Regions from separate parts of the Ruminococcus sp. 5_1_39BFAA genome, predicted to be linked through region 2. Evidence: predicted binding sites of a transcription regulator. Region 2 holds the regulator's gene; each other region holds the start of a gene.
The links. The regulator HrcA, encoded in region 2, represses chaperone genes, less so after heat shock. The targets are predictions, from matches to a motif close to TGTTAGCACTCNNNNNNNNNGAGTGCTAACA.
Positions count from the first base shown of each region.

Region 1: the regulator HrcA is predicted to act here: its motif matches at 5,734-5,764, upstream of htpG (molecular chaperone HtpG).
Region 3: the regulator HrcA is predicted to act here: its motif matches at 5,388-5,418, upstream of clpB (ATP-dependent chaperone ClpB).

Region 1 is NZ_CAXSVO010000012.1:103,250-110,735, reverse strand. Features, by position in the region: gene ACESZH_RS13870 (dihydroorotase) at 1-397, opposite strand, end outside; gene ACESZH_RS13865 (cold-shock protein) at 725-925, shown strand; gene ACESZH_RS13860 (hypothetical protein) at 1,039-1,287, opposite strand; gene ACESZH_RS13855 (DegV family protein) at 1,369-2,208, opposite strand; gene ACESZH_RS13850 (DUF5721 family protein) at 2,421-2,924, shown strand; gene ACESZH_RS13845 (sporulation initiation factor Spo0A C-terminal domain-containing protein) at 2,936-3,259, opposite strand; gene htpG (molecular chaperone HtpG) at 3,534-5,600, opposite strand; gene ACESZH_RS13835 (hypothetical protein) at 5,839-7,486, opposite strand, start outside.
Region 2 is NZ_CAXSVO010000014.1:65,912-73,397, forward strand. Features, by position in the region: gene uvrB (excinuclease ABC subunit UvrB) at 144-2,132, shown strand; gene hrcA (heat-inducible transcriptional repressor HrcA) at 2,371-3,411, shown strand; gene grpE (nucleotide exchange factor GrpE) at 3,428-4,105, shown strand; gene dnaK (molecular chaperone DnaK) at 4,220-6,088, shown strand; gene dnaJ (molecular chaperone DnaJ) at 6,186-7,370, shown strand.
Region 3 is NZ_CAXSVO010000003.1:264,322-271,807, reverse strand. Features, by position in the region: gene ACESZH_RS06240 (nitrogenase iron protein NifH) at 1-366, shown strand, start outside; gene ACESZH_RS06235 (hypothetical protein) at 377-859, shown strand; gene ACESZH_RS06230 (nitrogenase component 1) at 856-2,022, shown strand; gene ACESZH_RS06225 (ABC transporter substrate-binding protein) at 2,025-3,167, shown strand; gene ACESZH_RS06220 (hypothetical protein) at 3,181-3,420, shown strand; gene ACESZH_RS06215 (FecCD family ABC transporter permease) at 3,306-4,037, shown strand; gene ACESZH_RS06210 (ABC transporter ATP-binding protein) at 4,034-4,813, shown strand; gene ACESZH_RS06205 (PH domain-containing protein) at 4,953-5,351, shown strand; gene clpB (ATP-dependent chaperone ClpB) at 5,511-7,486, shown strand, end outside.

The DNA of each region.
Region 1 (7,486 bases), on a different contig from region 2:
ATTCCCCCTTTGTCATAGCTCCGGCCTGTAAAACATGAATGCCGGAAACCTGAGCAGCCTTATTGTGTACATAATTCACCCTGTCCGGGCTATCGATCACAGGAGAGGTGTTCGGCATGGTGACCACCGTAGTCACGCCACCCCTCGCTGCTGCCCGTGAACCGGTTTCTATATCTTCCTTATAGGTCTGACCCGGATCACGGAAATGTACATGAAGGTCGATCAAGCCTGGCAGCACCAGACAGCCATCCGCGTCAATCACTCTGTCATCCTCTTGTTTCTTCGTCAGCTTTTTACCTATTTCCTGTATAACACCCTCGTCCAGATAAATGTCTCCAATGATATCCGTATCGGTGGCTGCATCGATCATGCGTCCACCCCGAATCAGAATACCCATATGAATCTCTCCCTTCTGGTATAAATTTCAAATCATATTCTAAGCTACATAATACACGAAAACCTGAATTTAATAAAGCCCTTTTTTTCAGACCCCCGCCCGTATCTGCCGCCGAAAAAACAGCAACAACAGTTTTTTACCAACTATTCTCATTAATCCTTGACATTTCTTAAAACTGGTTATATAATCAAGTCGTAAAAAAGATTATTTAATGTAAAATCACTAGTTTTTAGAGATTATATATTACATGATATAGTCTGTAAAATCTGGTGATTTTTTTTCGCCAGAAAACTGCTTTTAACTTTTATTTTTTATGGAGGTAACAAAATGAACAAAGGAACTGTAAAATGGTTCAACGCTGAAAAGGGTTACGGATTTATTACCGGCGAAGACGGAGCAGATGTTTTCGTTCACTTTTCTGCAATCAATGGTGAAGGCTTCAAGTCTCTCGAAGAGGGCCAGGCTGTGACTTATGATTTGACTGAAGGCGCTCGTGGAATGCAGGCAGCAAACGTTACTAAATTATAATTTATTATAATTCTGATAATTGTTTGGTGTATTGGCACCATGTAGATTAAACCTAACACTAATAAAAAACCCCTGGATTTTCTCAATCCGGGGTTTTTTATTTTTTAATCATTTCATTCTGCTTCAGCAATTCCTGACAGATAATCATCCAGCGCGGAAGTATCCATAACGGTTTCCACCTCAGTTTCTGTCTGACCCTCTGTTACCTTTCCGTATACGGAATAACCGATCCAGCAAACTGCAACAAGGCAAATCACCAAAGCTGCCAACTTCTCCAGGGTAAGGATCAGCTTCTCTTTCTTCATGATCTTTTCACGGTTTGCCTTCTGCTGCTTATAAATGTCAACTTTCTTCTGACTCATAATCTATCTCCTTTTGTCATGCTGACTCATATAGTATTTGTCCTATTATAGCATATTTATTTTCAAAAGAAAAGAGTATTGTCAGACTGCTACTATAATACCGCCGTCATTTGCATACATACTGCTGACTCCTGCAGTATCAAGGACCACAATTTTTGAAAGCTTCATCTTTTCCTGAAGGGCTTCTTTCAGCATCTGCGCCCGTTTTGCACTGTTGCAGTGAGAAATTGCCAGGACCTTATGCTCGCTGTCCACTGTTTTTTCCACAATATGCTCTGCCATTTTTACGAGAGCTTTGTTCATGCCTCTTGCCTGATCGAGCTGGCAAATAGTGCCCTCCGGGGTCGATCCCATAACAGGCTTAATCTTAAGGGCTGTTGCCACCAGCGCCTTTACCTTGCTGAGACGTCCGTTTTTCCGCAGTGTATCCAGATTCTCCAAAACAAAAAAGGTGTTCTGCCCCTCAATATATTTTTCCACGATACTCACCACATCCTCAAAAGGAAGTCCGGCTTCCTCGCATTCTTGGATTTTCATGGCGATCAGAGTCTGTCCGATAGATGCGGAACGTGAATTAAAAATGTGAACCTTTTTGCCGGGTTTTTCCTCTTTAAGAAGATTCCCCCCTAAAACAGCGCTGTTATAAGAGCCGCTTAATTCGGCAGACAAGGTGACTCCATAAACATGGTCAGCCTCACAGTCAAAAGCGTCCCGATAGCGCTCCGGGGACGGGCACGCTGATTTCGGGCACTCCGGACAGGCATCAACCTTTCTCAAAAAATCCGCCTGGTCAAAGCTCGCATCGTCCACAATCTCCTCTCCCCCTACCATAAGGGTCAGCGGTATGGATTCAAAACGCTCATCCTGCTTCCACTCCTCCAACAATTCTCCACAGCTATCTATCACAATTTTATAACTCAAAATATCGTCCTCTTTTCTATTATATGTAGTTTTGAATACCAGATAATCATATCATATTACCATATATTTGAAAAGACTTTTTTTAAAACTCTGTTCTTTTTTTGATAAATGATTTATAATGTGAACACTTGATGAGCACAAGCCGCAGGCGCTGGGCGAATCTAGTGTGAACATGCTATAATAAGTATTACCGAAACGAAAGGAGTTATGAAATGCTTGCTCTAAAAATTACTGATCTGAAAGATTTTACCAATAAATTGTTTATCGGTGAAGTTTTTGACCATTTCTGGTTGAACAGCGCTGAAATCTCTACGTATAACAGGTTTACTATAGACGGAAAGCTGCAGCAGAATTTCTTCGACAATGATGAAAAAGAGATTCTAGCCGGGACCGGGCGGACCTATTCCCTATGGAAAGAGGTAAAGCCTTACTGCTATTCTATTATCCGCGGAAGACGCACCCCTTTATACTTCAAGATCGTTTTACAGCTTTCTTACAAGAAAACCATATCACTCCTTAAGCATTCCGAACCAGGTCTGTCAGCAGACAGTATCAGCGGACTTTATTTAAATCTGCAGTACAAAAATAAAACTCTTCTTTGTACAACCGGTATCTCTTTCAATACCTTTATGCAGACAAAACATCTGGAGCAGCTTTGGAACAGCACAATCCTGGATTTCTTCAGCCAGAATCACATTCTTTTTGAAGAATTATAATCTCTGTTATTCTACTCTTCCTCCTTGAGATAGTATGCCATCATATCAACAAATTCACTGTTTGTTGGCCTGTAGTTCAGAGAATAACCAGCTATCTGTTCCATCCTTTCCTTGTTTGTTTCCCAGCACACATTGATAACTGTCCGAATATCATGTTCGACATTCATAGGTGTGGATTTAAATTTTTTCGCCAGACACGGATAAATATCTTTTGTAATTTTTATGGGTCTCTCCTGGAATTCCATAGTCATGTGAATGGCTTCTGCCAGAAAATAATATCCTTTATATTTTGATGTCACGCCTAATTTCCTGATCAACCCATAAACCTTTTTCATTTCCTTAGTGTTCCTCCTTGAATCCCTTGCCTTGCCGCCTGTTACCGAACTTTACTGCCGTAATTTCCTTGCTTATCTCACCTCATTATACGACTTTTTTCTTAAGTTTTCGAATTTCCTAAAAATTTCGTTCTTCTTCGATAAAAATAGAGCTCGCCTCGAACTGTTAGTATCTCAGCGCCGTCCACAGCCAATAGAATATGTACGCACCAACAGCTTTGTCAATACGCAAAAATACAGGGGCAATTGGCCCCTGTACCATATATTTGACTATTTATTTAGTAAGCATCATAAGAATTTCATTGCTTCTCTGCACAAAACGTGTCATCTCTTCCGGCGAAAGCTGCTTATGGCTCAGCATTGCCAGGTCGTAAAGCTGCTCACAGATGAGAGGAGCTTTGGAATCCTCTTTATTGTCTGCCACAAACTGAACCAGCGGATGTTTTGCATTGAGCACCAGTGTTTCCTGTCCTCCGAACATTCCAGGATCCATACCGTACATATTGTACATTTTCATCATTTCCTGCATACGGCGGCTCTCCTCGGAAAGTGTCATCATAGCAGCCACCTTCTCATTTTTCAACTTCTCAACACGAACCTCCAGCTTGTCGTTTTTCAGGCTGGTTCTAAAAAGCTCTGTGAGTGTTTTTCCCATCTCCTCGTCAGCTTCACTGTCCTCACGAAGCTCCTCAGTCAGGTCTGCATCAATTCTCTTGAACTGGATATGCTCATCCTTCTGCTCCAGATGTGAAATAAATGGGGTGTCAATATTATGCTTCATGATAACCGCATCTTTTCCTGCTTCACGGAACATATTGATGTACTGCCCCTGCTGCACTTCATCGGTCACATAGAAAATAGTTGTCTTCTCCGGCTCTTTTTTATCATCGGAAGCATCTGTATCTTTGTTCTCTTCACCCTCAGTCTTTTCTGCTTCCTCAGCAGTGTCCTCCGGCTTCTTGTTTTCCTCGATACAATCCTTCAGGGTAAGATATTTTCCATCAATATTCTTAAAAAGAATATAGTCATTCATCTTATCTGCAAACTTTGTATCCTTGATACAGCCATACTTAATAAACGGACTGATATCATCCCAATATTTCTCATAGGCTTCTCGATCTGTCTTACACATACCGGTAAGCTTGTCAGCAACCTTCTTTGTAATATATTCGGAAATCTTCTGCACAAAGCCATCGTTCTGCAGCGCTGATCTGGAAACATTCAACGGCAGATCAGGGCAGTCGATCACACCTTTTAACAGAAGCAGAAATTCCGGAATCACTTCCTTAATATTATCTGCAATAAACACCTGATTGTTGTACAGCTTGATGGTTCCTTCAATAGAATCATATTCTGTATTAATCTTCGGGAAGTACAGGATACCTTTCAGGTTAAATGGATAATCCATATTCAAATGGATCCAGAATAACGGTTCCTTGTAGTCCATAAAGACTTTGCGGTAAAACTCTTTATATTCTTCATCTGTGCAGTCGTTTGGATGCTTCATCCACAGCGGAGCAGGCGTACTTAAGGATACAGGACGTTTGTTGATCTTAACCTTATCCTTAGCCGGAGAAATCTCAACGATTTCTTTTTCTCCGTTTTCATTTTCTTTTTCCTCAGTTTTTGCTTCTTCATGGATATGCTCAACTACCACATCATCCTCACGAAGCTCGGATTCCTCAATGGTCTCATATTCCTGTTCTGCATTTTCCTTGGAAAGATAAATGTTTACAGGCATGAAGGAACAGTATTTCTCAATGACCTCTCTCATTCTGTACTCATTGGAAAACTCCACGCTGTCTTCATTGAGGAAAAGGGTGATCTCCGTACCAACTGTCGTCTTATTACCATCCTGCATATCGTACTCTGTACCGCCGTCACAGGTCCAATGTACAGGAGCAGCACCTTCTTTATAGGAAAGTGTATCGATATGAACCTCATCTGCTACCATAAATGCAGAATAAAATCCAAGTCCAAAATGACCGATGATCTGATCATCCGTTGTTTTGTCCTTATATTTCTCCAGGAACTCGGTAGCACCGGAGAATGCGATCTGGGTGATATACTCCTCCACCTCATCAGCAGTCATACCAATACCGGTATCAATAAATTTCAAGGTCTTTTCTTCTGGATTTACGATAACCTCTACCTTTGCCTTATAATCATCCGGCAGGGTGTATTCTCCCATTACATCCAGTTTCTTTAATTTTGTGATCGCATCACAACCATTGGAAACCATCTCTCTTACAAAAATGTCATGGTCAGAATACAACCATTTCTTAATGATCGGAAAAATATTCTCGCTGTTAATTGACAAACTACCATGCTTTTCAGCCATGCAGCTCACTCTCCTTTATGATTTGATTTTATTTGTATCAGCCCGTGTGTTTGCCGCTTTCCTTCTCACACGTGACCAGCTACTTAAATTCTGAAATATATAGTAATACGATTCACAAGAAAAGTCAAGAGAAATTTAGCACTCATTTTATTCGAGTGCTAACAAAATAATTTTTATAAAAAGAGGAAGCCATTTAAGGCTTCCTCTTGATTTTCCTATGATAGCTCCACTCTACAGCTCATCTTTTTTTCTTGCGGTAAACAAGAATTCCGGCAATCAATACCACTGCCACCACAAGGATGATAACAAAGGTCATGATTGGTGTATCATCGCCTGTCTGAACTGCTTTCTTCTGATTTGCATCTGCCTTATTTGCTGCCGGTGTAACCGTTACATTTCCGGCTGCAGATACAGAAAAGCTTACCTGCTTGGTGTCCTGTGTTCCGGTACTTGCCCAGTTGCTTCCGTCAAACTTCTGCTGGTTATAGGTAACAGTCAGTGTATAACTGCCGTTCTTGCCCATACGGAATGTTGCGGAATATGGAGCGCTGTCCCAGCTTCTTGCTTCCAGGACTTCCCAATACAACGGAAGGTATCTGGTATCTCCCTTAATAGGGCTTGTATTGTCCATACCTGCTCCGACTGCGGTGAAGGTAATCTTTGTTTCCGTCGTATAAGCACCGTCAGCGCTGATACCTGTAATGCTGTTATTTGCCGCATCCGCGATCTTGGGAGCACGGCTTACAACTACATTTACTGAGGTGATCAGATTAAGTCCGTCTGGATTTGTAACTCCATTCGGGAGAGCAATAGTACCTTTTACAGAAAACTTCTGTGCGTCCGTACTTTTCTGGTTATAAGCGCAACCCTTTACATCCCAGGTCACAGAAGCATTCATGCTTCCTTTATTGGTATTAATGGTAACACTGGAGGGAAGCTTTAAACCTGCTGCAGATTTCTCCACACCGTTCGCCAGATTGATATCACCGGGTTTATTTACTCCTGTAAGCTTCACGGCTGCTGCTGTTACCGTAAAGGTTGCGGTCACAGTTACAGGCTGTGCTTCCTTGCTTTTTACTGTAATACTCTGGACATGTGTACCTTCCTTCAGACCCACGATCGGAGCCACATTAAAGGTTACTGTGCCGTTTACATCTACCGTTGCTGCGGAAAGAGCACTTACGTTAAATTCCTGTCCGCCAGCCTCAACAGAAAGTTCTGTGAGAGGAATGTTGCCTGTATTAGTAAGAGTCACCGTCTGGGCTGCCGGAGCCTGTGCGTAACCCTCTTCCATACTTTCAAAAACTGGTGCTGCTGATGCGGAAAGATTCGGGTTATCGGCATCAGCAATTGTATATTTTACGCTAAAGGTGAGCAGAACATTTTCTGTATCAGCTTCCTTTAAAGTAATGGTTTCATCATAAGTTCCAGCCTCTGCTTTTGCAGGAGCCACATTCAGAGTGAGAGCTGAGTTGGCTTTTAATTCAAAGCTGCCCTCTGCTGCAGTGATCTGGAAATTGTTGCTTACCGGCTGGAGCACGACATCCTTATCACCGCTGTTAAACAGCTTAACCGTCTTTGCCGCTGGTGCCTGCTGCCCCTGTTTGATCGTGTCAAAGGTAAGAGCACCGTCTGTCAATCCCTCTGTGGCCTGTACGTTTGCTTTTGGCGGTTCAGGTATCACAGTTGGTTCCGGAGTGACCGTCACATCCGGATCTGCAGGGTCCGGAGTACCTGTTACAACTGGCTCCGCAGGATCTGGCGTATCTGTCACGCTCGGGTCTGCTGGATCTGGTGTATCTGTCACAACCGGGTTCGCAGGATCTGGCGTATCTGTCACGCTCGGGTCTGCTGGATCTGGTGTATCTGTCACAACCGGATCTGCT
Region 2 (7,486 bases):
CGGTGTCAATGAAAATGAAAATTATGACTTAATTCGTGTAATGACCATTTTTGCCAGAGGAGCGAGCCTCTTTTACACGAATTTTCCTCAAAAATTACACGAATTTTCAGGTTAATACTAATCATAACAAGGAGTATTTGACTATGGAAACATTCAAATTACACTCAGAATATGTCCCTACCGGCGACCAGCCGCAGGCCATTGAGGCCCTCGTCAAAGGCTTCCAGGAAGGCAACCAATGCCAGACTTTACTAGGGGTTACGGGCTCTGGCAAGACTTTCACCATGGCGAATGTCATCGCCCAGTTGAACAAACCAACATTGATTTTGGCACATAACAAGACGCTGGCGGCGCAGTTGTACAGCGAATTCAAAGAATACTTCCCTGAGAATGCCGTTGAGTATTTTGTGTCCTACTACGACTACTACCAACCCGAAGCCTACGTCCCCTCCTCGGACACATATATCGCGAAGGATTCCGCCGTCAATGATGAAATCGACAAACTGCGTCTCTCCGCGACGGCTGCTATGTCGGAGCGAAAGGACGTGATCATCGTGTCCTCTGTATCCTGCATCTATGGCTTGGGTTCACCGAAGGAATTCCAGGATATGATGATCTCCCTGCGGCCGGGAATGGAGAAGGACCGGGATGAGGTTATCCGGCAGCTTATTGACATTCAGTACACCCGAAATGAAATGGATTTCCACAGAAGTACCTTCCGTGTGCGGGGAGATACGCTGGAGATATATCCTGCCAACTATACGGACTGCGCTGTGCGGGTGGAGTTTTTCGGAGACGAAATAGATAGGCTCACAGAGATTGATGTGCTTACCGGCGAGATCAAATGTGAGGTTTCACATGTGGGCATATTTCCGGCATCCCATTATGTTGTGCCGATGGACCAGATACTCCGCGCAGCAGGGGCCATTGAGGAAGAGTTAAAGGAGCGCGTGGAATATTTTAAAAGTGAGGACAAGCTTCTGGAGGCACAGAGGATTTCGGAGCGGACTAATTTTGACATTGAGATGATGAAGGAAACAGGATTCTGCTCCGGCATTGAGAATTATTCCAGGCATCTGGCCGGGTTGGAGCCGGGGCAGCCGCCGTATACGCTGCTTGATTATTTCGGAGATGATTTCCTTTTGATCATAGACGAGTCCCATAAGACGGTACCTCAGGTGGGCGGCATGTACGCCGGGGACCAGAGCAGAAAGCAGACGCTGGTAGATTACGGCTTCCGTCTTCCTTCGGCAAAAGATAACCGTCCATTAAGCTTTGAGGAGTTTGAAAAAAAGCTGGATCAGGTACTCTTTGTTTCCGCCACACCGGGTGAATATGAGCATGACCATGAGCTTCTGCGTGCGGAGCAGATCATCCGTCCTACCGGGCTACTTGATCCAAAAGTGGAGGTGCGTCCGGTAGAAGGGCAGATTGACGATTTAGTGGGCGAAGTAAATAAAGAGGTGGAGAAGAAACATAAGATTCTCATTACCACCCTCACAAAGAGAATGGCAGAGGATCTGACAGAATATATGAAGGACATCGGCATTCGTGTGCGGTACCTTCACTCAGACATTGATACGCTGGAACGTGCGGAAATCATCCGCGATATGCGGTTGGATGTATTTGATGTGCTGGTGGGTATCAATCTGCTTCGTGAAGGTCTGGATATCCCGGAGATTACGCTGGTGGCGATTCTGGATGCAGATAAAGAAGGCTTTTTGCGTTCGGAGACATCCCTGATCCAGACTATTGGTCGTGCGGCCAGAAACAGTGAGGGGCATGTCATTATGTACGCCGACAATATGACAGATTCCATGAGAAATGCGATTGATGAGACAAACAGGCGCCGCGCCATTCAGGAAGCATATAATAAGGAACATGGAATTACTCCTACCACCATCAAAAAAGCAGTGCGTGACCTGATCGCTGTGTCCAAGGCAGTTGCGGAGACTGAGATCAAGCTGAAAAAAGATCCGGAATCCATGGACAAAAAGGAGCTTACAAAACTGATTTCACAGGTGGAAAAGCAGATGCGCGCTGCCGCTGCAGATCTGAATTTCGAGCAGGCAGCCGAGCTGCGAGACAAGATGATAGAATTAAAGAAGAATCTTGCGGAATTAGAAGAATAAATATAGTGTGTAAAAAAGTACAGGTTTTCCGAGACGGTGGATTAAAAAAGCGGAAGAGAGCCTGTACTTTTTAATCTGGAACTCCTTTTTTGGTAAAAACATGAAAATTTCACAGAAAAAAATTGTAAATAATATTGACAAATCCATGGAAGAGGTGTATCTTAACATCATAAATGTTAGCACTCCAATAAAATGAGTGCTAACAAAAGGAATTCTAAAAGAAAGGAGCAGACATTTCATGGATGAAGTATTAGATGAGCGCAAAAGGAAAATATTAAAAGCAATCATCAAAACTTATATGGAGACAGGTGAGCCGGTTGGTTCCAGGACGATTTCCAAGTATCCGGATTTAAATGTCAGCTCAGCAACCATCCGAAACGAAATGTCCGACCTGACGGACATGGGCTACATTGTGCAGCCTCACACTTCGGCTGGAAGAATTCCGTCTGATAAAGGCTATCGCCTTTATGTGGATGAGCTTACCAGGGAAAAGGAAGCGGAAATCGCAGAGATCCGCGACATGATGATTGAGAAAACGGATAAAATGGAAAAGGTATTAAAGCAGGTTGCGAAAGTGCTTGCAGCCAATACGAATTATGCTACCATGGTCACCGTTCCTCAGTACAGCGGAAGCCGCCTGAAGTTCATTCAGCTTTCACGGGTCAGCCCTCAGCAGCTTATAGCGGTGGTTGTCTGTGAAGGCAACGTTGTCCGTAACCAGATTATCAATCTTGATGAGGAAATGGACGACCAGACAATCCTGAAATTGAATCTTCTTCTGAATACCAACTTAAATGGCATTCCCATTCAGGATATCAATCTTGGCATGATCGCCAGACTGAAGGAACAGGCGGGAATCCACAGCGGTGTGGTTGCGACGGTTCTGGACGCTGTTGCGGCAACCATTCAGGTGGATGAGGAAGATATGGAAGTATATACGTCAGGTACTACTAACATTTTCAAGTATCCTGAGCTTGCAGACAAAACAAGAGCCAGCGAGCTGATTTCCACTTTTGAGGAAAAGAAGGAACTTTTAAACATGGTACGCGAGGAAATGGCGGACTCAGGAAATACCGGGATCCAGGTCTACATTGGAGATGAAGTTCCAGTGCGTACTATGAAGGACTGCAGTGTGGTTACCGCTACCTACGAATTGGGAGAGGGAATGCACGGAACTATCGGAATCATTGGTCCAAAGAGAATGGATTATGAGAATGTGGTAGACAGTTTGAAGAAATTAAAGGTCCAGCTTGATGAAATTGTAAATAAGAAAACATAGAAAGGCGGTAGAAAGCGTGTCAGAAGAAACAAAAAAAGAACCTGAAGTGCAGGAGGAGGCAGTTGATATTCCGGTATCTGACGGACAGGATGACGAGGCAGCGAATACGGCCGACACAATGAAGGAACCGGTTCAGGAAGAATGCTCTGAGGAAAATGCGGCAGAAAGTGCCGAAGAGTCTGAAAAGGATTCCGAAGAAGATTCAGCTAAGGCACCAGAGGGAAAATCAAAAACATCCTTCTTTGGCAAAAAGAAAAAAGAAAAAGACAAATTTGAACAGCAGATTGAAGAGCTTACGGATAGGCTGAAAAGAAGCATGGCAGAATTCGATAATTTCCGTAAACGTACGGAGAAAGAAAAAGCCAGCATGTATATCATTGGCGCTAAGGATATTGTAGAGAAGATCCTTCCTGTTGTGGACAGCTTTGAGAGAGGGCTTGCACAGGCACCGGAGGAAGACGCATTTGCCGACGGCATGAAGATGATCTACAAACAGCTTATGACCGCACTGGATGAGATGGGTGTGAAACCGATCGAAGCAGTGGGAAAAGAGTTCGACCCGAACTTACACAATGCAGTTATGCATGTGGATGATGAAGAGGCAGGCGATAATGTAATCGTGGAGGAATTCCAGAAGGGTTACACCTACAAAGATTTCGTAGTCCGCCACAGCATGGTGAAGGTTGCGAATTGACCGAAAGTAACTTAACGAGGCCGACCGAAGGGAGAGGCGAGTTTAGTGAATCGGACTTCCGAAGAATCATCTAAAATATATCACAGGTTTTATTAATATAGGAGGAAATTTATCATGGGAAAAATTATTGGTATTGACTTAGGTACTACAAACAGTTGTGTGGCAGTTATGGAGGGCGGACAGCCCACCGTTATCGCAAATACAGAAGGCTCCAGAACAACACCGTCTGTTGTCGCTTTCACAAAGACAGGAGAGCGTCTGGTAGGTGAGCCTGCAAAACGTCAGGCAGTTACAAACGCAGACAAAACCATCTCCTCCATTAAACGTGAGATGGGATCTGACTACCGCGTAAAGATTGACGACAAAAAATACTCTCCGCAGGAAATCTCCGCAATGATCCTGCAGAAGCTGAAAAAAGACGCAGAAGGATATCTTGGCGAGTCCGTTACAGAGGCTGTTATCACAGTTCCTGCATACTTCAATGATGCTCAGCGTCAGGCTACCAAGGATGCCGGAAAGATTGCTGGACTTGATGTAAAACGTATCATCAACGAGCCTACCGCAGCGGCCCTTGCATACGGCCTTGACAATGAAAAAGAGCAGAAGATCATGGTATACGACCTTGGCGGTGGTACCTTCGATGTTTCCATTATTGAAATTGGTGACGGCGTTATCGAGGTTCTGGCTACTGCCGGAAACAACCGTCTGGGCGGCGATGACTTTGACCAGAGAATTACAGACTACATGCTTTCTGAGTTCAAGAGAACAGAAGGCGTTGACTTAAGCAATGACAAGATGGCGCTTCAGAGATTAAAAGAAGCAGCAGAGAAAGCAAAGAAAGAGCTTTCCTCCGCAACCACCACAAACATCAACCTGCCATTCATCACTGCTACTGCTGAGGGACCGAAGCACTTTGACATGAACCTTACCAGAGCAAAGTTCGATGAGCTGACACATGACCTGGTAGAGAAAACAGCAGAGCCGGTTCGCCGTGCGCTGTCCGATGCAGGACTGACTGCTTCCGAGCTGGGCCAGGTACTTCTGGTAGGTGGTTCCACACGTATCCCGGCTGTACAGGATAAGGTAAGACAGCTTACAGGCAAAGAGCCGAGCAAATCCCTGAATCCGGATGAGTGCGTTGCACTTGGCGCTTCCGTACAGGGCGGCAAGCTTTCCGGCGAGGCTGGCGCAGGCGATATCCTTCTTCTGGATGTTACTCCGCTGTCTCTGTCCATCGAGACAATGGGCGGTATTGCAACCCGTCTGATCGAGAGAAATACAACTATTCCGACTAAGAAGAGCCAGATCTTCTCCACAGCAGCAGACAATCAGACAGCCGTTGATATCAACGTAGTACAGGGTGAGCGTCAGTTTGCAAGAGACAACAAGTCTCTGGGACAGTTCCGTCTGGATGGAATCCCGCCAGCACGTCGTGGCGTTCCGCAGATTGAGGTTACCTTCGATATCGACGCAAACGGTATTGTAAATGTATCCGCAAAAGATCTTGGAACAGGAAAAGAACAGCACATCACCATCACTGCAGGTTCTAACATGTCCGATGCTGAGATTGACAAGGCTGTAAAAGAAGCTGCTGAGTTTGAGGCACAGGATAAGAAACGTAAAGAAGCAATCGACACCAAGAACAACGCTGACTCCATGGTATTCCAGGTTGAGAACGCACTGAAGGAAGCCGGAGATAAGCTGGATGCTGGTGATAAGGCTGCCGTAGAGGGTGACCTGAACGCATTAAAAGACCTTCTTGCAAAATACACAAATGCAGAAGACCTCACTGATTCCCAGGTTGCTGAGATCAAAGCAGCACAGGAAAAGATGATGGAGAGCGCACAGAAGCTTTTCGCAAAGATGTATGAAGCACAGAATCCGCAGGGCGGCGCAGGCCAGGCTGGCCCGGACCCGAACATGGGAGGAAATGAAGCAGGCTACGGAGATGATGTGGTAGATGCTGATTATAAAGAGGTATAAAGCTGATCTTTAAAATGTGAAACTCAGGATTTCCGGCCGTCAAAGACATGACGGCTGGAAGTCTTACTATTAACATAAAAAGATAGGAATCATAATCATGGCTGATAAAAGAGATTACTATGAAGTCCTGGGCGTTCCCAAGAACGCCGACGATGCTGCGCTGAAAAAAGCATATCGCCAGTTAGCCAAAAAATACCACCCGGACGTAAATCCAGGCGATAAAGAAGCAGAGGCGAAATTTAAGGAAGCTACAGAGGCTTACGGTGTTTTAAGCGACCCTGAGAAGAGAAAACAGTATGACCAGTTCGGTCATGCGGCCTTTGAAAATGGCGGGGGCGGAGCCGGCGGCTTCGGCGGTTTTGACTTTTCCGGTGCCGACATGGGAGACATTTTCGGAGACCTGTTCGGCGATTTATTTGGCGGCGGAAGCCGCAGACGTCCTAATAATGCTCCCTCCAAAGGGGCTAATCTTCGCGCGCGCATAAATATTACCTTTGAGGAGGCTGTTTTCGGCTGCGAAAAAGAGCTGGAGATCACCCTGAAGGACGAGTGCAGCACTTGTCACGGAACCGGGGCAAAACCTGGAACTTCTCCTGTTACCTGTCCGAAGTGCAACGGCGAAGGCCAGATCGTGTACACACAGCAGTCTATGTTTGGCATGGTGCGTAATGTGCAGACCTGCCCTGATTGTTATGGAACCGGAAAGATCATTAAGGATAAATGTACGAGCTGCCGGGGAACCGGATATACCTCCAGCAGAAAGAAAATCCAGGTATCTGTTCCGGCAGGTATTGATAACGGACAGAGTATACGGATCAGGGAAAAAGGAGAGCCGGGCACAAACGGCGGACCAAGAGGCGATCTGCTGGTAGAGGTAAATGTTGCACGCCATCCTATTTTCCAGAGACAGGATATGAATATTTATTCCACAGCACCTCTTACCTTTGCTCAGGCAGCATTGGGCGGTGAGGTACGCATCAGCACTGTTGACGGTGAGGTTGCATACGAAGTGAAGCCTGGCACCCAGACCGATACCAGAATCCGCCTGAAAGGAAAAGGCGTTCCTTCCCTTCGAAATAAAAATATCAGAGGCGACCATTATGTGACCCTGGTGGTACAGGTTCCAACCGGATTAAATGAGGAGGCAAAGGAAGCACTCCGCCGGTTTGATGAGGCCTGCGGCAACCGTCCGTCTGAGAGCGGAAAGGGAGAAAACGGAGAAAAAACCGAGAAAAAGAAAAAAAGCTTTATGGATAAGCTGAAGGAAACCTTCGAGGAATAGGCTGCAAAAGAAAAAAAAGAATATAAGAAAAGAGGAGATATCCTCTTTTCTTTTTTTGCTTCTTATTGTATATTAGAGAATAGTGGCAAACTGCAGGAAAAAACAGTGATGATTCA
Region 3 (7,486 bases), on a different contig from region 2:
GCAGAATTTATGTCCTTATATGCCGCAAATAATATTATCCGCAGTATTGCAGAAATCCAACAGGAATCAGATATCCGGTTTGGAGGAATCATTTATAATCAGAGAAATGCCGGAACAGGAAAAGAACGTGTGGAGGAGCTGGCAGCAGTGACCAATTCCATACTTACGTCCTCTGTTTCTTACAGCAAAGAGATAGAAATTGCAGAATATCAGGGAAAAACGGTTGTGGAGTATGCTCCTGACAGTCTGGCTGCAGGGCAGTTTGCCCATTTGGCAGAAAAAATATTGAGAAAAGAGACAGCCGGCATCCCCAGAGCAATGTCAGATAGCCAAATGGATCAATTCTGCAAAAGCTTCATGGGATAAAGGAGAGAAAATGGAAAAGGATTTGGCGGCTGTTTCTCAGGATGCGGTTGGAAACAGCTTTTTGGCGGCAGTTGCAGAGATTCCCGGGGCGGTCGTTCTGGCAGTGGGGCCTCCCTCCTGTATGAGGTGCCTGTATTTTTCCTTTTATCAGCAGAAGGCAGAAGAATATCTGTTTCTGCTTCCCTTAAAAACAGAGGAATTTGCAGCAGGCTTACAGGTTTCACTGGCGGAAGAAAGCATCAGGGAGATCATCCGTGAGTATTCCGTGCGGGCTGTGCTTGTTTGTACCTCCTGTGTGGATGTTTTGGCGTCCACAGGCTACAGAGCCATGGGCAGAAGGCTGGAAAAAGAGACAGGAGTTTTCATAGATATATTGGACCGCGGTCCTTTGTCCGTGGGTAAGATAACACAAAAAGAGCGATTTCTGGAAATCCGGAAGAAATGGCTGGAAAAGCTTTCGGCTGCCGGGACATCCGGTGAGGAGGATCTATGACATTGCTTCATGGAATACCGGTTCCTGCGGTGGATTATTCAGGAGCATTATCGGTTTTATACTCTCTTGGGGGAGTAAGTGTGATATGCTCCGCAGGAAGCTGCGGCAGAAGCTATGCCTGTGTGGATGAATTCCGCAGGCTGCCGGGCGATAAATTATATACCACAAAAATGAAAATGCTTCATGTGATCATGGGGGACAACGATGTTTGCGAAACTGTCATCCGTGCATCATTTCCGGAAACGCCGTCCTTTGTAGCATTGCTTGGAAGTCCGGTCCCTTCCATGATCGGGATGGACCTTGGAAGAGAGGCAAAAAGAATTGAAGAAAAATTAAAGATTCCTACTTTATGGATAAACTGTGACGGATTTCACTGCTATACGGAAGGAGTAGCTTCCGCATTGGATGCACTTGGAAGGAAATTTCTGAAAAAGCAGGAATCCGTTCAAAAATCCGTAAATCTGATCGGCTACAGTCCCTTTTGCCATGGATCTCAAAAAGAGCTGGAGCCTGTGAGAAAGCTGATCGCGGACAGCAGTGTCAGGATCATGTGTGACTGGTCAAAGGAGGAAGATGCATATAGATTGGCAGACAGCACCAGGGCAGCCCTTAATCTGGTACTGTCTGAGAGCGGGACTGCCCTTGCGGAGTATATGAAAGCAGAGTACGGAATTCCTTACGAAATGATCTGCCCTGCAGGAAATTACGGTCTGCATCAGCTTGAAAATATATTACAGAAAAGGTTCCAGGTATCTGTGCCCTGTCCTGAGACTGTCCTTACAGGGAAAAAGGATGAGCATACGGATGTGATCGTGATCGGAGAGGCATTGTTTGCACAGGCGGTGAGCAGGATGTTTCGAAATGATCTGGGCTATGAGCGCGCTGCGGCAGTGTGCTGTGAAACGTTCTTTTCAGCAGGAAAACTGCGGGAGCGATTTCCGCAAGTGCGGTTTGCGGATTTTGAGGAACTGAAAAAAATGTTATTCCATTTACCAGAGCAAAGCGTTGTTGCGGGGGATGTGTTTTTCAGACGTTTTGCCAGTGAACAGGTAAAGTTTGTGGAGATACCGAACCACGGCTTAAGCGGAAACCTGTTTGCTTCTCTTCCCTGGGTAGGGGAATTTGGTATTTTGAATATAAAAAAACAACTAAAGGAGAAGTAAACATGAGAAAGATGAATCAGTGGAAAAAATGTATGGCAATGCTTATGGCTTCTGCTATGCTGGTGACAGGCGGAAGTACCTTCGTGTGGGCCGGGGACAGCAGCGCGGAGACTGCAGGAGAGGAATCCGGCAGTGGTACACATACCATTACCGATGCCAATGGAAATCCGGTGGAGATTCCGGAAACCATTAATTCCGTAGCAGCGATCTCCTGGCCGTGGCCTGCTATGGTCTTTGCCGTATCCGGTGATGCAAGCTCTATTAAGAGTATGCCTGCCGGTGCGCTGGAATCCTACAACAACTGTATTTTTAAAACACTGGCACCTGGTCTTGAGAATGTAAATACCGATTATCTTGGCAGCGATAAGACGCTCAATTACGAAGAGTTGGCAAAAATACAGCCGGATATCATGCTGATGTATGAATCTGAGATTGAGAAGATGGGTGAGCAGCTCGAAAAGGTTGGGGTAACCCCGGTACTTGTAAATTACGGGAAATTACAGGATGTACAGGACAGTATGCGCGTGCTTGGTGAGATTTACCACACAGAGGAGCGCGCAGAATCCATGATCAAACTCCATAAGGATGCCATCGCTGCTGTAGAAAGCAAGCAGGAGGAGTTTCCGGCAAAGGAGGACCAGACAAGAGTTCTCTATCTGTATGGAGTAGAAGGCGACGGAACATACCGGATTTACGCAGGAACATCTCTGGGACAGGATTATCTGAATATGGTAGGCGGCGTGAACGTTGCGGAAGAACTGGAAATAACACAGACAACTGTCAATATGGAGCAGATACTGGAATGGAATCCGGATGTGATCCTGTTAAGCAATTTTGATGATTTTATGCCTGAGGATTTTGCGGAAGGCAATTTTGGCGGCAATGACTGGAGCAGCATTGAGGCGATCAAGAATGGCAGGGTTTATAAGGTTCCCATGGGGATTTACCGCTGGGATCCGCCGTGTGCAGAGTCCCATATCATGCTTGAGTGGATGGCACAGCTTTGCAATCCGGAGATTTTCAGTGAATTTGATATCCGTGGTGATCTGAAAGACTTCTATAAAACCTATTTTGACCACGACCTGACAGAAGAAGAGATGGATCAGATTTTGTATTCCAAGTCCAATGTGGGCCTGAACTGCTAGGAAGGAGTGCGTTATGCAAAAGCGGATCAAGGCCGGCCTGAAATGGTGGATTCTTTGTTTTCTGCTGCTTGCTGTGGTGTGGGGAGCGCTTTTCTTCGGGCGATATATGGTCAGCCCGAAGGAAGTGCTGCACATTTTATGGAATGGGCTGCGCGGTGTGGCACAGGAGGGGATCGAAGTCTCCGTGGTGTTGGAAATCCGTTTGCCCAGAGTCTTAAAGCTATGGCGCTGTCTATGGCGGGAGGCCTTTTGACTGTATTTCTCACATATATGCTGGCAAAGATCAGCGGTCAGAGCACTACCATTTCGCTGATCCTGGCAGGAATGATCATGTCATCCATGATGAATGCCCTGATCTCTCTGGCAAAATATACGGCAGATCCCTACTCAAAGCTTCCTGCCATCACGTATTGGCTGCTGGGGAGTTTTGCCAATTCCACCTACGGAACTCTGCGTCTTGTAGCGTTGCCAATGATCGTGTCGATCATCGTGATCATGCTTCTCCGGTGGAAATTGAATATCCTTTCCATGGGAGATGAGGAGGCAATGACTATGGGCGTGAATCCGGTACGGGTACGCCTGATCATTATCATGGCATGTACCGTTTTGACAGCCTGCAGTGTAATGGCTACCGGAATCATCGGCTGGGTAGGTCTGGTAATTCCTCATATCAGCAGGATTCTTATGGGTGCTGATCACAAAAACCTGATTCCTGCTTCGGCGATCATAGGCGGAGTATTCATGGTAGCAGTGGATATAATAGCCAGGTCCGTAATGGCAGCGGAAATCCCCATTGGAATTTTGACAGCATTAATCGGAGCGCCGTTCTTTGCCGTACTGTTTCGGAGAATAGGAGGAAACACCCGATGATCACAGTAGAGAAGGGATGCTTTGGATATAAGAAAAATGAGCCGATTTTACAGGATATTACTTTTTCTCTGGAATCAGGAAGGGTGATGTCCATTCTGGGGCCTAACGGAATCGGAAAAACTACGTTGTTAAAATGTCTGATGGGAATTTTTAAATGGGATTCAGGAAGGACAATTCTGGATGGAAAAGTGCTGAATTCCACGCTGGACAGCAAAAAGATCGGCTATGTTCCCCAGGCACATCCTGTCGCCTTTTCTTACTCCGTACAGGAGCTGGTGACCATGGGAAGGGCAAAGTATGTACGGATGTTTGGTGTGCCATCCAGGGAAGATAAAAATCAGGCAATGATCGCCATGAAAGAGGTGGGAATTGCGGATATTGCGCTAAAATCCTGCAACCAGTTAAGCGGTGGACAACTGCAGCTTGCTTTTATTGCCAGGGCGCTTGCGGCAGAGCCGGAGGTTCTGATCATGGATGAACCGGAGTCCCATCTTGATTTTAAGAATCAGTTTTTGATCTTAAATTTGATCGAAAAACTTGTAAAGGAGAAAGGGATTTCCTGCATCTTAAATACCCATTACCCGGAACATGCCCTGCGCATTTCAGACAAGACGCTGCTGATGGGAACGCAGAAATATCTATTTGGAAACACAGAGGAAATTATCACACAGGAACATATGCGAGAGTTTTTCGGAATTGACTCCAGGATTATTGATCTGGAGGACGGCCCTTGCCGCAGCAAGGCATTTGTGATTACAGGCTGCCCGGAAAACTGACGGTATAAAGAAGTACAGCATCGCTGCAAAACAGGGAGTTGACAGTATGTCAATGTCTGGAAGCAGCGGTGCTTTCTTTATTCCGCTTTTTGAAGTATAATAGAATGGAAAAACGGCGATATTGCATGAGGAGAAGCATATGAAGTTCCAGGGGAAAATAGCAGTTTGGTTTTGGGCGATCATCATTGTGGCGAATGGCATGCTGATATATGATATCATTTTTTCAGGTGACAATCTGGCAGCAGGGCTGGTGGGTGGCGTCATATTCAACGTTGTTTTCCTGCCTATGGTGATAAGAAACTATGTCTTTGTGAGTGAAGATGTTGTCAAAGTATATTTTGGCATTTTGAAGGATTCTGTACAGATCAGGGACATTGTGGAGGTCTATGCCACACATAACCCCATAGCCTCAAGTGCGGCTTCCCTTGACCGGATCGTGATAAAAGGCAGAAGAAATGAGCTGATGTGTTCTGTCAGGGAGAAGGAAAAATTGTTTGAGGAATTAAAAAAGAGAAATGCGGAAATTCTTTTTCGGTGACTGTGAATAAGAATGCTGAGAAGAAAAATTTCAGAAAATTAGCACTCGACTCTTGACAGTGCTAACAAAAAGTATTATCATTCAGAATGAACAAGATAACAAAGCTTTGGTATTCCCGCAGCAGTTATGTGGAATGCTTTTTATAAAGGAGGAAAGCCTATGAATATCAGCAAATTTACGCAGAAATCAATTCAGGCGGTCCAAAATCTGGAAAAGGTTGCATATGAATACGGCAACCAGGAGATCGAGCAGGAGCATCTGCTTTATTCCCTTCTGACACAGGAGGACAGCCTGATCCTCAAGCTTATTGAGAAGATGGAGATTAATAAAGAATATTTTATTGACACAGTAAAAAAGGCACTGGATGCCAAAGTAAAGGTATCCGGAGGGGAGCTGCGTTTCGGGCAGTATTTAAATAAAGCCCTGGTAAATGCAGAGGATGAGGCAAAAGCCATGGGAGACGAATACGTATCCGTGGAGCATCTGTTTCTTGCCCTGCTGAAATACGCAAGCCCCAGTATGGATAAAATCTGGAAGGAATTCGGTATTACCCGTGAACGCTTCCTGCAGGCGCTTTCTACAGTGAGAGGCAACCAGCGGGTGGTGAGCGATAATCCCGAGGCGACCTACGATACCCTGAATAAATATGGAGAGGATCTGGTGGAAAAAGCCCGTAACCAGAAGCTTGACCCGGTTATTGGACGTGACAGCGAGATCCGAAATGTGGTACGCATCCTTTCCCGAAAGACAAAGAATAATCCCGTCCTGATCGGTGAGCCAGGCGTAGGAAAAACCGCAGTGGTGGAAGGGCTTGCACAGCGGATCGTGGCAGGAGATGTGCCGGAGGCACTGAAGGAAAAGAAGATTTTTGCCCTGGACATGGGCGCGCTTGTGGCTGGCGCCAAGTACAGAGGCGAGTTTGAGGAACGTTTGAAAGCAGTTCTGGAAGAGGTAAAAAAGAGTGAAGGAAAGATCATTCTCTTTATCGATGAGCTGCACCTGATCGTGGGGGCCGGAAAGACAGACGGCGCTATGGATGCGGGAAATATGCTAAAACCAATGCTTGCCAGAGGAGAGCTGCACTGTATCGGTGCCACTACCCTGGACGAATACCGCCAGTATATCGAAAAGGATGCTGCACTGGAGCGGCGTTTCCAGCCCGTTATGGTAGATGAGCCGACTGTGGAGGACACCATTTCCATCCTCAGAGGACTGAAGGAGAGATACGAGGTTTTCCATGGCGTAAAGATCACAGACAGCGCACTTGTGGCAGCGGCAACGCTTTCCCATCGCTATATCACAGACCGTTTCCTGCCGGACAAAGCCATTGACCTGGTGGATGAAGCCTGTGCACTGATCAAGACAGAGCTGGATTCCATGCCTACAGAGCTTGATGAGCAGCGGCGAAAGATCATGCAGTTGGAAATTGAGGAATCCGCGCTGAAGAAAGAAACGGATAATTTAAGCCGGGAGCGTCTGGCAGACATCCAAAAAGAGCTTGCGGATCTTCGGGATGAATTTAACACCAGCAAAGCACAGTGGGATAACGAAAAGCATTCTGTGGAAAAGCTTCAGAAGCTGCGTGAGCAGATCGAGGATGTAAATAAGCAGATACAGAAAGCCCAGCAGAACTATGATCTGGAAAAGGCGGCAGAGCTTCAGTACGGAGAGCTTCCGAAGCTGATGCAGACTCTGGAGATCGAGGAGCGGAATGCAAAGGAAAATGACCGCCGCCTTGTACATGAGGCAGTGACGGACGAGGAGATTGCCAGGATCATTTCCCGCTGGACCGGAATCCCGGTAACAAAGCTGACGGAAGGCGAGAGAGCGAAGCTTCTTGGTCTGGAGGATCAGCTTCATAAACGCGTGGTCGGGCAGGACGAGGGCGTGCGCCGTGTGACAGACGCCATTCTCCGTTCAAAAGCCGGAATCAAGGACCCCACAAAGCCCATCGGTTCATTCCTGTTCCTTGGACCAACCGGTGTCGGCAAGACAGAGCTGGCGAAAACCCTTGCGGAAACACTGTTTGACGATGAGCAGAATATGGTCCGTATTGATATGAGTGAGTACATGGAGAAATACTCCGTATCAAGACTGATCGGAGCGCCTCCGGGATATGTGGGATATGAGGAGGG